3 regions of the Enterobacter sp. SCRI0065 genome follow, and region 1 is predicted to be linked to each of the others. Evidence: predicted binding sites of a transcription regulator. Region 1 holds the regulator's gene; each other region holds the start of a gene.

Evidence for each region. Region 1 encodes PurR, which represses purine synthesis genes. Its sites were predicted from a motif close to CANGCAAACGTTTGCNTG; they were not measured.
Region 2: a site for PurR is predicted at 1,651-1,668, ahead of pyrC (dihydroorotase). Genes of this name have one in related genera too.
Region 3: a site for PurR is predicted at 2,276-2,293, ahead of AC6EMZ_RS18515 (NCS2 family permease). Genes of this name have one in related genera too.

Annotation. Positions count from the first base shown of each region.
Region 1 is NZ_JCBAJB010000001.1:1,095,395-1,099,652, reverse strand. It holds gene sodB (superoxide dismutase [Fe]) at 1-200, shown strand, start outside; gene AC6EMZ_RS05370 (MFS transporter) at 239-1,405, opposite strand; gene cydH (cytochrome bd-I oxidase subunit CydH) at 1,570-1,659, opposite strand; gene purR (HTH-type transcriptional repressor PurR) at 1,956-2,981, shown strand; gene punR (DNA-binding transcriptional activator PunR) at 3,000-3,911, opposite strand; gene punC (purine nucleoside transporter PunC) at 4,025-4,258, shown strand, end outside.
Region 2 is NZ_JCBAJB010000001.1:876,710-880,967, forward strand. It holds gene dinI (DNA damage-inducible protein I) at 219-464, opposite strand; gene pyrC (dihydroorotase) at 539-1,585, opposite strand; gene AC6EMZ_RS04225 (lipoprotein) at 1,728-2,288, opposite strand; gene grxB (glutaredoxin 2) at 2,415-3,062, opposite strand; gene mdtH (multidrug efflux MFS transporter MdtH) at 3,125-4,258, opposite strand, start outside.
Region 3 is NZ_JCBAJB010000008.1:35,635-39,892, forward strand. It holds gene pstB (phosphate ABC transporter ATP-binding protein PstB) at 1-766, shown strand, start outside; gene phoU (phosphate signaling complex protein PhoU) at 793-1,518, shown strand; gene yieH (6-phosphogluconate phosphatase) at 1,562-2,227, opposite strand; gene AC6EMZ_RS18515 (NCS2 family permease) at 2,394-3,731, shown strand; gene AC6EMZ_RS18520 (NADPH-dependent FMN reductase) at 3,788-4,258, opposite strand, start outside.

The sequences.
Region 1 (4,258 bases):
AAGAAGCTGATGGCAAACTGGCTATCGTTTCGACTTCAAACGCGGGCACCCCGCTCACCACCACTGCTACACCGCTGATGACCGTTGATGTGTGGGAACACGCTTATTACATCGACTACCGTAACGCACGCCCTAACTACCTTGAGCACTTCTGGGCTCTGGTAAACTGGGAATTTGTGGCGAAAAACTTCGCGGCATAAAAAGACACGCAGAAGGTTAACCCTTCTGCGTTTTTTAATCACTCCGTCGCACAGGCTGGTTCCGGCTGTTTACGACCGGACAGTACAACCAACAGTAAACCGAGTGCGGCGATAATCGCCCCCATCACCGGCACAAAGCTATACCCCAGCCCGCCAGAAATCACGGCGCCACCCGCCGCTGCACCCAAAGCATTACCCAGGTTAAACGCCCCAATATTGACTGAGGAAGAAAGCCCCGGCGCTTCGTGTGCTACGCGCATCACGCGCATCTGTAATGGCGGGACAACGGCAAACGTCGCAGCGCCCCATATGACCATCGCAATCGCAGCACCAAACTCATTTCGCGCCAGCCAAGGAATGGCGATCATGATGACGATAAGCAAGGTCAGAAAACCTTTCAGCGTACCGCTAACAGAACGGTCTGCCAGCTTGCCACCCAAATAGTTGCCAATTGAAAAACCGACGCCAATCAGCACCAGCATTCCCGTGACAAAGGCCGGCGTCGCATGCGTAATGTCATGCAGAACAGGCGAGATGTAGGTGTACAGAGTGAACATGGCGCCCGCACCCAGTACCGTGGTCAGCAACGCGGACAACACCTGAGGACGAAGCAAAACCGACAGCTCTTTACGCACGTCAGGACGCTCACCGGCTCCTCCTTTAGGCAGAGAGAAGAACAGTGCCACCATCGCCACCACGCCCAGCAGGGCTGTCGCCATGAAAGACATTCGCCAGCCAATGGTCTCACCCATCCATGTTGCTGCCGGCACGCCACCAATATTCGCGATCGTCAGGCCCATAAACATGGTTGCGACCGCACTGGCCTGCTTATGTTTAGGCACCACGCTTGCGGCCACGACCGAACCCAGACCAAAGAATGCACCATGGTTCAGGCTGGTCAAAATGCGCGACAGCATCAGCGTGGTGTAGTCCGGTGAGAGCGCAGAGAGCACATTTCCCAGCGTGAAAATAGCCATCAAGAAGATCAGCGCGTTGCGACGCCCACGATGCGAAAGCAGCAGCGTCATCAATGGCGCACCAATCATTACGCCAATGGCATAAGCGCTGATAAGCATACCCGCGGCAGGAATAGAAACATCCACACCTTTGGCAATTACCGGCAGCAGTCCCATAGGGGAAAATTCAGTGGTGCCGATGCCAAAAGCGCCAATCGCCAGGGACAACAGAGGAAAGTTGATTTTCATTCATTAACTCCGGATGCCGTGTCTTTACGCGACACAGAACAAATATGCCGAAAGCATGACATCAATCACAAAAAATAAGAAGTTAACAAAATAGCAAAAGATTATTGCAGAGGGAGTAACAATGGCGGGGAGAAAGCGAGGGAGAACGCTCTCCCCCGTTTGAATCAGTGCAGTATTGCCGTAAAGCTTGCCGCAACAATCAAAGCCAGCACGATGAAAGTGGTGGTTAGCGAAAACTTAAGATCGGTATTCATCAATTTTTCTCCTTTTAATCCCCACATGAAAAGTGAGCTTGCTCATTTTTACACAGTTTATCCCAAAAATCTTCCTGGATTTAGACTGATAAGTGTTTTTACGCTTCCCCTTTTCATCAAGATAAGACAAAATTCCACGCTAAATTTATAAGCGTACCGGCCACTGACCCCCTCCTGACGTCCTGTGTCGTTTTCCCGGCGTATCGCAATTCACTTTGCGAGATAAGGGTGAGAGAAGGCAAACGTTTACCTCTCAATTTTTCAGGAGCTTAGGATATGGTCTGGAGTGACAGCTAATGGCAACGATTAAAGATGTAGCGAAACGCGCAAACGTTTCCACTACAACCGTATCACATGTAATTAACAAAACTCGTTTTGTAGCAGAAGAGACGCGCAACGCCGTTTGGGCAGCGATTAAAGAGCTGCACTACTCTCCTAGCGCCGTGGCGCGCAGCCTTAAGGTCAACCACACCAAATCAATTGGTTTGCTGGCGACCAGTAGCGAAGCGGCCTATTTTGCCGAGATAATCGAAGCAGTAGAGAAAAACTGCTTCCAGAAGGGCTATACCTTGATTCTGGGTAATGCCTGGAATAGTCAGGAAAAACAACGGGCTTACTTGTCCATGATGGCGCAAAAACGCGTAGACGGTTTGCTGGTTATGTGTTCCGAATATCCTGAATCCGTACTCTCGATGCTCGAAGAGTACCGTCATATCCCGATGGTCGTCATGGACTGGGGTGATACGCGCGCTGATTTCACCGATTCCGTCAACGACAACGCTTTTGAAGGCGGATATATGGCGGGTCGCTACCTGATTGAACGCGGCCATCGCGAAATCGGCGTTATTCCGGGTCCGCTTGAGCGCAACACCGGTGCCGGTCGTCTGGCGGGCTTCATGAAGGCGATGGAAGAAGCATTGATCGCCGTTCCAGAAAACTGGATCGTTCAGGGCGATTTTGAACCAGAATCGGGTTATCGCGCCATGCAGCAAATCGTCTCCCAACCGCATCGCCCTACTGCCGTATTCTGCGGCGGCGATATCATGGCGATGGGTGCGCTTTGCGCCGCTGACGAGCTGGGACTGCGTGTGCCGCAGGATATTTCAGTGATCGGGTATGATAACGTGCGCAACGCTCGTTTCTTTACCCCGGCGTTGACCACCATTCATCAGCCAAAAGATTCGCTGGGTGAAACGGCGTTCAATATGTTGATGGACAGAATCGTCAGCAAACGCGAAGAGTCGCAGTCCATCGAAGTGCATCCGCGCCTGATTGAACGCCGCTCGGTCGCCGATGGTCCATTCCGCGACTACCGCCGCTAATCTTTTCTGCGGGGCCGGTTATTCCGGCTCCCGCAGCCATTCCTTGTTTAGCGTTTCACTATCCCCCAGATAATCCAGCAGCCAGGCGAGCGCAGGCGACATGTCGTTTTGCTGCCAGGTCAGGCAACACGCCGCATCCGGGAAGGGGTTCTCCAGCGTCAACGCCACCCATTGTCCGTTGTCTATTCGCGGTTGGGCAAAATGTACAGGCACCATACCCACGCACAATCCCGCTGAGAGGCAGGTTGCCGATGACTCCCAGTCAGGCGCAACGACGCGTCGCTGATTGTCCAGCAGCCAGGTGATACGCTTTGGCAGTGAGCGGGAGGTATCCTCAAGCACCAGCGAAGGCCAGTTGCGCAACGTATCGTCGCTCAATGGCCCAGCCATCGTGGCCAAAGGATGGTGGCTCGCCACTACGCAGGTCCAGCTCAACGTGCCCATATCGCGAAACGTATAACGTCCCCCGACGGGGATGGCCTGGGTCGCCCCGATGGCCATTTCGACTCGCCCATCCGATAGCGCATCCCACACCCCGTTAAAAACTTCCTGGGAAACACGCAGCTCCACGTCTGAGAAATGCCGATAGAAATCGACAATCATCTGTCGGGTACGTTCAGGCTTAACAATATTATCCACAGCAATAGAAAGATGCCCGCGCCAGCCGTTGGCAATCTGCTGGCACTGCTCACGGGTGATCATCATTTTTTTGATAACAGATCGGCCTTCCTTTAAAAACCATGCCCCGGCAGGCGTCAGAACGACATCGCGATGACGTCGTTCAAACAGTGTCACCGCCAGCCATTCCTCAAGCTGGCGCACGGTATAACTGATCGCTGACGGGACGCGATGCAACTCCTGCGCCGCACTGCTAAAGCTGCCGTTACGCGCGACGGCATCGACCACTTCAAGGGAATATTCAGACCACATTTTCTGCCTACAAATATTTTGAATGCACCAGACAAATATTAGCGTTTCACAAGGGGGATTGCACTCCCTACACTCTGCGCCAAAGAACACCTGCCCTGATTAGGAAAAAAATAATGCAACCTGGAAAAGGATTTATGGTCTGGCTCGCTGGCTTAAGCGTGCTGGGCTTTTTAGCGACCGATATGTACCTCCCCGCCTTCGCAGCGATGCAGGCAGATTTACAGACGCCTGCCGCTGCCATTAGTGCCAGCCTGAGCTTGTTCCTGGCAGGCTTTGCGTTTGCCCAACTTCTGTGGGGGCCGCTCTCCGATCGCTATGGCCGAAAGCCAATTTTGCTGCTGGGTCTG
Region 2 (4,258 bases), 220 kb from region 1:
TTTCTGAAGCAATTTCAGTATATCAATAAATAACCGTTACGAAGGGAAAATAAACAGGTAGCAACACATTTTTGTGCTTTTTAGGATTCTTTGAACAGTAAACCGCCATCTTATTCATCTTTTTTTAAGAAGATGGGCAATTAATTTGAACTTAATTTAAATTCTATAAAAAAAAAGCCGGGGCGACCCGGCGAAAAAAAACAATGAGGGAGCAATAATTAATCTGTGATAAACCAGTCGTCGGCGCTTTCCCAGGTTTCCTGAAGAATTTCGCTGATGCGATCTTTATCGTCTTTGGCTGCACCGATGACAGAAAGGTTGTTGGCTGTAGCGTAGCGCACCGTTACGGCTCCATCACGATCGGGAAAAGAGTTGTTAATGCGGCGGGATAATTCCCCAGCAAGCGCGTCCAGCGCGCCAGCGGGTAATACGGTAGTTTTGGCGACGGTCACTTCAATACGCATAATTGCCCCCTGTGTAATGTACTGTTTATTTATACAGGCATATCATAAAACTTACAACAAGGAGCAATCACTTTTTAGCGTTTTATCGTCCAGTTGACGGTTTCGCCCGCCAGGAAGGGGATCAGCGTGTCGTCAGTCAGCGCGATAGATTCTTCTACCAGGCTTGGCTTACGTTCAAGTTCGATAAAGGTTTCATTCACTGGCAGGCTGTAGAAACGCGGGCCATTCAGTGAGCAAAACGCTTCAAAATGCGCTAAGGCATTCATCTCTTCAAAAACGGTAGCGTAGCTCGCCAGCGCCGTAGGTGCATTGAAACAACCAGCACAGCCACAGCTTGCTTCTTTGCGATGACGAGCGTGCGGGGCGGAGTCGGTTCCCAGGAACGCGCGCGTAAAGCCACTGGCAACCAGCTCGCGTAGCGCCTGCTGATGAATATTACGTTTGAGGATAGGCAGGCAGTACAGATGCGGGCGCACGCCACCCACCAGCATGTGGTTACGATTGAACATCAAATGTTGGGGCGTAATCGTGGCGGCAAGCAGGTCGTTCCCGTCACGCACGTATTCCGCGGCATCTTTCGTCGTGATGTGTTCAAAGACGACTTTCAGTCCGGGCAGACGCTGGCGCAGCGGCTCCATCACCGTGTCGATAAAACGCGCTTCACGGTCGAAGATATCGATGTCGGCATGGGTGACTTCGCCGTGGATCAGCAGCGGCATCCCCAGTTTTTCCATGCGCTCCAGAACGGGCATGATGGCGTCAATGCTGGTTACGCCGTGGCTTGAGTTAGTGGTCGCATTGGCTGGATAGAGTTTGGCGGCGGTAAACACACCTTCATTAAAGCCACGTTCCACTTCGTTCGGATCGAGTGAATCGGTCAGATAGCAGGTCATGAGCGGCGTAAAGTCATGCCCGGCGGGAACGGCATCAAGAATGCGCTGACGATAGGCAATAGCAGCATCAACGGTGGTGACTGGCGGTGCCAGGTTAGGCATCACGATCGCACGGCCATAGATTTCACTGGTGTAAGGAACGACGGTTTTAAGCATGTCGCCATCGCGCAAATGGATATGCCAGTCGTCTGGGCGGCGGATTTTGAGAACCTGGGGGTGTGCAGTCATTGATATGCTCCGGCTTATCAGGAATCAGTCATAAGGATGGCTGTTTTTGCCGGACACAAATCATATGCGGAAACGTTTTCGTTTGCACACTTTTGTGCAAAAACTTTTGTACAGAAAGAAGGGCGCCGTCGCGCCCATCGGATTAGTCAGTGAACGGGATGATGATTTGGCCTGGCTTCACCTCAATACCTTTCGCGTATTTCTTCGCTAGCGCCTCGCCCTGACTTTTATCCTCGCTGAGAATATAAGCAGGCTGCTGATTGAAGTAATTGCGCAGCGACTGATTGAGGTAAGGCATCAGCGTCTGAAGCACCGGCTTCATTTTTTCCGGTGTGACTTCGGCATCGACAACTTCCATCTCCTGCAGATAAATCGCCCCTTTTTCTTTATTGAAGACCGGTAGCGCTTTGAGCTTCAGCTTGATGTTCGCCTTCTGACTGCCGAACAGGGAGTTCATATCCAGACTGGCATCGCCAGAGAGCATGACTTTGTTAGGCTCTTCACGTCCAATCTGGCTGACGAGATTATTCAGAACGATATGGGCATCGGCCACGCCGGGTACACCAATATCTTTCGAGAAATTGTTATGTTTTTCCAGCGCCTGATTAATTTCCTGCTCGCTGACGGTGTACTGAGTCAACTGGTTACAACCCACCAGCAGGCCGCTGACAATGAGTGCCGCAGCAATAACGATTTTTTTCATGGGGTTCCTCAACATGATATCGGCGCATCTGTCCTGATGCGTCAGTATGTCAGTCGGATAATCCCGAGACCAGCAGAAAAAGCTGATAATGAAAGGGGCAGGAGAGTCCTCCCACCCCCGAAGGCCTTAGGTAGCCTGAGATGAGAGTAGATTGATTTGCGTCTGCTTAGCCATATTGTCGCGGTAATCGGCTACGCGCGACGGCCAGGTTATCCCGGAAACCAGCGTCAGGTTTCGCAGTATCGGGAACAGATGAATATCGTCCTCGGAGAGTTCCCCGTTGACCGCGTTAGGCTTGACGATCAGTTTATCGAGGGCGCGTAAATCGTCGCTGATATTTTTCACCAGCCCCGCAGTATGGGAAAGGTGCTCGTCAAAGCTGCCGATAGCCGCCTCTTTTTTCTTCACAAAATAGTCGCGCGCCTGGGGCGTGGCAAACTCATCGAAAGCGCCTTTCGCGAATCGTGGAATCAAGAGACGATTGACATAGCCATTCACCTTGCGCAGCCAGTCGGCGATAGCGGGATTGGGTTTTCCCGTCAGGAGCGGCTTGCCATCCAGTTTGTCGACATAATGCACAATATCCATGCTTTCAGGGAGATAGCGGCTATCGTCCTTTTGCAGAATGGGTGCCATTTTTTTGCCAATCATGCGGGTCGGGGTGGCTTCATCGTCATTGAGCAGCGTAACCAGCTCAATAGGGAGGTTCTTCAGCCCGAAAATCATACGGGCTTTTAGGCAGAACGGGCAGTGATCGTAGATATAGAGCTTCACGTTTCTCCTCCATGTGTTGACCATCAGTCTTCAGTATGGCGGAGAAAAAAGCATGTTTCAAATCAAGCCCCTGGCTCAAGCATGCCGCTGGCGCTTCGTTTCGCACTAAATTGCCACCACAGCGCAAGCAGGGTGATGAAGCCTACAACGCCGAGCATCACCCACGGCAATTCCGGCTGATTCATCGCTTTACCGGCATCGAAAAGCCATCCGCCACCGGCATAACCTAATGCGCCGCCCAGGGCTAATCCCAGGCGGCTGAACCCCATATAACTGCCGCGCGCACGGGGATCGGCAAGACTTGCGCCCAGTGTTTCACGTGCGGGCTCGGCAATGATTGACCCAATATAGAAGGTGCTAATCAGGACAAAGAGCTGCTGGAGCGTACCCACTAACCCAATCGGCATCATGCTGAGCGTCATCAGCAGGAGTCCGGCCATCAAGCGATGTTCAAGGCGAAAACGCTTTTCACTCCAGCGCGCGATGGGATAGAGCAACGTCAGCGACAGGCAGGCTTCAATCGCGTACATCCATTTCACGGCCGCCGGAGTGCCCGCGATATCGTTAACCATAATCGGCAGCATCAGCATGACCTGCACCGCCAGCATGTAGTAGCCCGTCAGCGTGAGGACATAAGTGACAAAGCGTTTATCGGCTAATACGCGCCCCAGCCCTTCACGCACCGGGGCTTTCACCGTGGAGAGTTTCCAGGCTGGCAGCAGCCAGGCGTTAAACCCTGCGCACAGAATGAACAGCGCCGCGCCGGTAGCACAGACCAGCCGGAAGTCATATTGCAGAAGCCAGCTTCCGAGCAGTGCGCCAATCACCGCGCCAGCGCTGTCCTGCATCATCAGCAGAGAGAAAAAACGACCGCGTTGACGAGGACGGATCAGCTTGACAACCAGGGCGGTGCGCGGAGGATCGAACAGCGTACCGCCAAGCCCCGAAAGAAAGCAGGAAAACCACAACAGCCAGGGATCGTGTGCAATCCCCATCGTCGCGAATCCCGCGGCACGCAACAGCATACCGGTGACAATCATCGGTTTTGCACCAAAGCGGTCGGCAATGGCACCGCCAAATACCCCTAATCCCTGCTGAACAAACTGACGTAATCCCAGCGCAATACCGACCATTAATGCCGCCCAGCCCATTTGATCGACAAAGCGAATTGAGATCAGCGGGAATACGACAAAAAA
Region 3 (4,258 bases), on a different contig from region 1:
GGTTGATACAGCACCGGGTAAGATTCTGGTTCGTGATTTGAACTTCTACTACGGTAAATTCCATGCACTGAAGAACATTAATCTGGATATTGCGAAGAACCAGGTTACGGCATTTATCGGTCCGTCAGGTTGTGGCAAGTCCACCCTGCTGCGCACCTTTAACAAAATGTACTCGCTCTATCCGGAGCAGCGTGCGGAAGGCGAAATCCTGCTCGACGGTGACAACATTCTCACCAACACCCAGGATATCGCTCTGTTGCGTGCCAAAGTCGGCATGGTCTTCCAGAAGCCGACGCCGTTCCCGATGTCGATTTACGACAACATCGCGTTTGGCGTGCGCCTGTTTGAAAAGCTGTCTCGGACGGATATGGATGAGCGCGTGCAGTGGGCTTTGACCAAGGCCGCACTCTGGAACGAAACCAAAGATAAACTGCATCAGAGCGGATATTCTCTCTCTGGTGGTCAGCAGCAGCGTCTGTGCATTGCTCGCGGTATCGCGATTCGCCCGGAAGTGTTGCTGCTGGATGAGCCGTGTTCTGCACTGGATCCGATCTCAACCGGTCGTATTGAAGAGCTGATCACCGAGCTGAAGCAGGATTATACCGTCGTGATCGTGACCCACAACATGCAGCAGGCTGCACGTTGTTCCGACCATACGGCGTTTATGTACCTGGGCGAATTGATTGAGTTCAGCAACACCGACGATCTGTTCACCAAGCCTGCGAAGAAGCAAACCGAAGATTATATTACTGGCCGCTACGGTTGATTTGCCTTAGTGCATGTGGAGAAACCATGGACAACCTCAATCTTAATAAACACATTTCCGGCCAGTTCAACGCAGAGCTGGAAAGCATCCGCACCCAGGTGATGACCATGGGTGGCATGGTGGAGCAGCAGCTTTCTGATGCGATTACCGCGATGCACAATCAGGACAGCGAGCTGGCGAAGCGCGTGGTGGAAGGCGACAAAAACGTCAATATGATGGAAGTCGCTATCGATGAAGCCTGTGTGCGCATCATTGCTAAACGCCAGCCAACGGCGAGCGACCTGCGTCTGGTAATGGCGATCATCAAAACGATTGCTGAGCTTGAACGTATTGGCGACGTTGCCGATAAAATCTGCCGCACGGCGCTGGAGAAATTCTCTCATCAGCATCAGCCGCTGCTAGTGAGCCTGGAGTCGCTGGGACGTCACACCGTGCAAATGCTGCATGATGTGCTCGATGCCTTTGCGCGTATGGATCTGGATGAAGCAATCCGTATCTACCGCGAAGACAAAAAGGTCGACCAGGAATATGAAGGCATCGTGCGTCAACTGATGACCTACATGATGGAAGATCCGCGCACCATTCCAAGCGTGCTGACCGCGCTGTTCTGCGCACGCTCTATTGAGCGTATCGGTGACCGTTGTCAGAACATTTGTGAATACATCTTCTACTTCGTGAAAGGGCAAGATTTCCGTCACGTAGGCGGCGATGAGCTGGATAAGCTGCTGGCAGGTAAAGATCCGAAAGAGTAATGTTTGTGGCGGGTGGCGCTAACGCTACCCGCCATACTTCAACTTAACGCGTAATATCCCACCCGCGCGCTTTCCACAATCCAGGTAATTCTGCCAGATCGGTAAACGTCGTCACTTTAGGATGCTTAATCGGTTTGTTGTGCGGATCGGCGCAGAAATAGAACACTTCCATACCCGCATCAATACCTGACAGCGCGCCCGCGCTGGAATCATCCACCAGAATGCAGTTTTCCACGTTCACGTTCATCGCTTTTGCGGCATGGAACATCAGAGCCGGATCCGGCTTCCAGCGCTGGATGTCATAGCCGCTGAACAATTTTTCCGGGAAATGGTGCAACATCTCAAGCTTGCCGAGTGAATGCTGCATTTTGCTGACCGGTCCGTTAGATACCACGCACATTGGCACCGCCATGGAGTCCAGCAGCGCATTCGCGCCTGCAATGACCTCCAGCTCCGAGTCGAAAAGGCGTGCGACCTCGGCGCGGTAAACAGGTTCTAAGTCCGCTTTAGCGAGACTGACGCCATGCTCGGCGTTAATGATGTCGATAATCTCGTAAAGCTTCACGCCCTTAAAGCGCTTAAAAATCTCTTCGAGATCGAGCGAAATGCCGAATTCCTGGAACATGCTGACATACGCGCGAGAACAAATGACCTCACTGTCGACCAGCGTACCGTCGCAGTCGAAAAATACCGCTTCAATTCCGGACATGCTTTTCCCTTTTAACAAGTTTAACGTTTACGTGATGCATAATGACGAGACGCAATCGTTGCCGTATAAGCAAAATCAATGAAAAAAAGTATCTCGTAACCGCCCCTATTGTCGCATTTTGGTATAGGATAGCGACGAATTTTCCCTCCTTGTTCGGAAATTGATGATGAGTCAACAACACACTACCCAGCCTGCTGGCAAGGGTTTGCTTGAGCGCGTGTTCAAACTGCGCGAGCACGGCACGACGGCACGCACCGAAGTGATTGCCGGTTTCACCACCTTCCTGACGATGGTGTACATCGTTTTTGTTAACCCGCAAATTCTGGGCGTTGCTGGCATGGATACCAGCGCCGTCTTTGTCACCACCTGCCTGATCGCTGCCCTCGGCAGTATCCTGATGGGTGTGTTCGCTAACCTGCCGGTCGCACTGGCTCCGGCGATGGGTCTGAACGCTTTCTTTGCTTTTGTTGTGGTTCAGGCGATGGGCCTGCCGTGGCAAGTCGGCATGGGCGCGATCTTCTGGGGCGCTGTGGGCCTGCTGCTGCTGACCATTTTCCGCGTCCGTTACTGGATGATTGCCAATATCCCTGTGAGCCTGCGTGTGGGCATTACCAGCGGTATCGGCCTGTTTATCGGCATGATGGGTCTGAAAAATGCGGGCGTTATCGTCGCCAACCCGGACACGCTGGTGAGCATTGGTAACCTCACGTCGCACAGCGTTCTGCTGGGCGTACTGGGCTTCTTTATCATCGCGATTCTGGCGTCCCGCAATATTCACGCCGCCGTACTGGTCTCTATCGTGGTGACCACGCTGTTAGGCTGGATGTTGGGCGATGTGCAATACCACGGCATTGTCTCCGTGCCGCCGAGCGTGTCGACCGTAATTGGTCACGTCGATCTGGCCGGTTCGTTCAATCTGGGCCTGGCGGGTGTGATTTTCTCCTTCATGCTGGTCAACCTGTTCGACTCCTCCGGTACGCTGATTGGCGTGACCGACAAAGCCGGTCTGGCGGATGAGAAAGGTAAGTTCCCGCGCATGAAGCAGGCGCTGTACGTGGATAGCGTATCGTCCGTAGCGGGTGCCTTCATCGGGACCTCTTCCGTTACCGCATACATTGAATCGTCTTCCGGCGTTTCTGTGGGTGGCCGTACCGGTCTGACGGCGGTAGTGGTTGGTCTGCTGTTCCTGCTGGTGATTTTCCTGTCACCGCTGGCGGGGATGGTTCCACCTTATGCGGCAGCCGGTGCACTGATTTATGTCGGCGTGCTGATGACGTCGAGCCTGGCGCGCGTGAAGTGGGAAGATTTAACCGAAGCGGTTCCAGCGTTTATTACTGCGGTGATGATGCCGTTTAGCTTCTCGATTACAGAAGGCATCGCGCTGGGCTTTATCTCTTACTGCATCATGAAGATCGGTACCGGTCGTTTCCGCGAACTCAGCCCCTGCGTGATTGTGGTGGCGCTGCTGTTTGTGCTGAAGATTGTGTTTATCGACGCACACTAAGATGCTACGTATTGCGTTCCCTCTCCCACGGGGAGAGGGCAACAGGCCGCTCCGGCCTACGCTTTCACCCGCTTAATATAATCCCCAAACGCGGTCAGCTGACCGGTCAGATGATCCAGCGTGCTTTGATCGACCACTTCGCCCGTCTGCGTATCCACTTTATTCTGAATCACACCGCCCATAAATTCCGGCTTGTTCATCACCATCGAATCCAAAAATACCAGGATTTGGCGCAGGTGATACTGACAGCGCGCGCCGCCGATAGCACCCATTGAGCTGGTCTGAATTAAAACCGGCTTACCGGCAAGCGGCTGCTCCGGCAGGCGAGAAAGCCAGTCGATGGCGTTTTTCAATCCGCCCGGCACAGAATAGTTATATTCCGGCGTGACAATCACCACGCCATCCGCCTGACGAATCTGCTCTGCAAGCGCTTCCACGCTCTGCGGGAAACCGTCTTCCTGCTGGATATCCGCGTCATATAGCGGAATCTCACCAATTGAAGGCAGCGCCGAAATGTCCATGCCAGC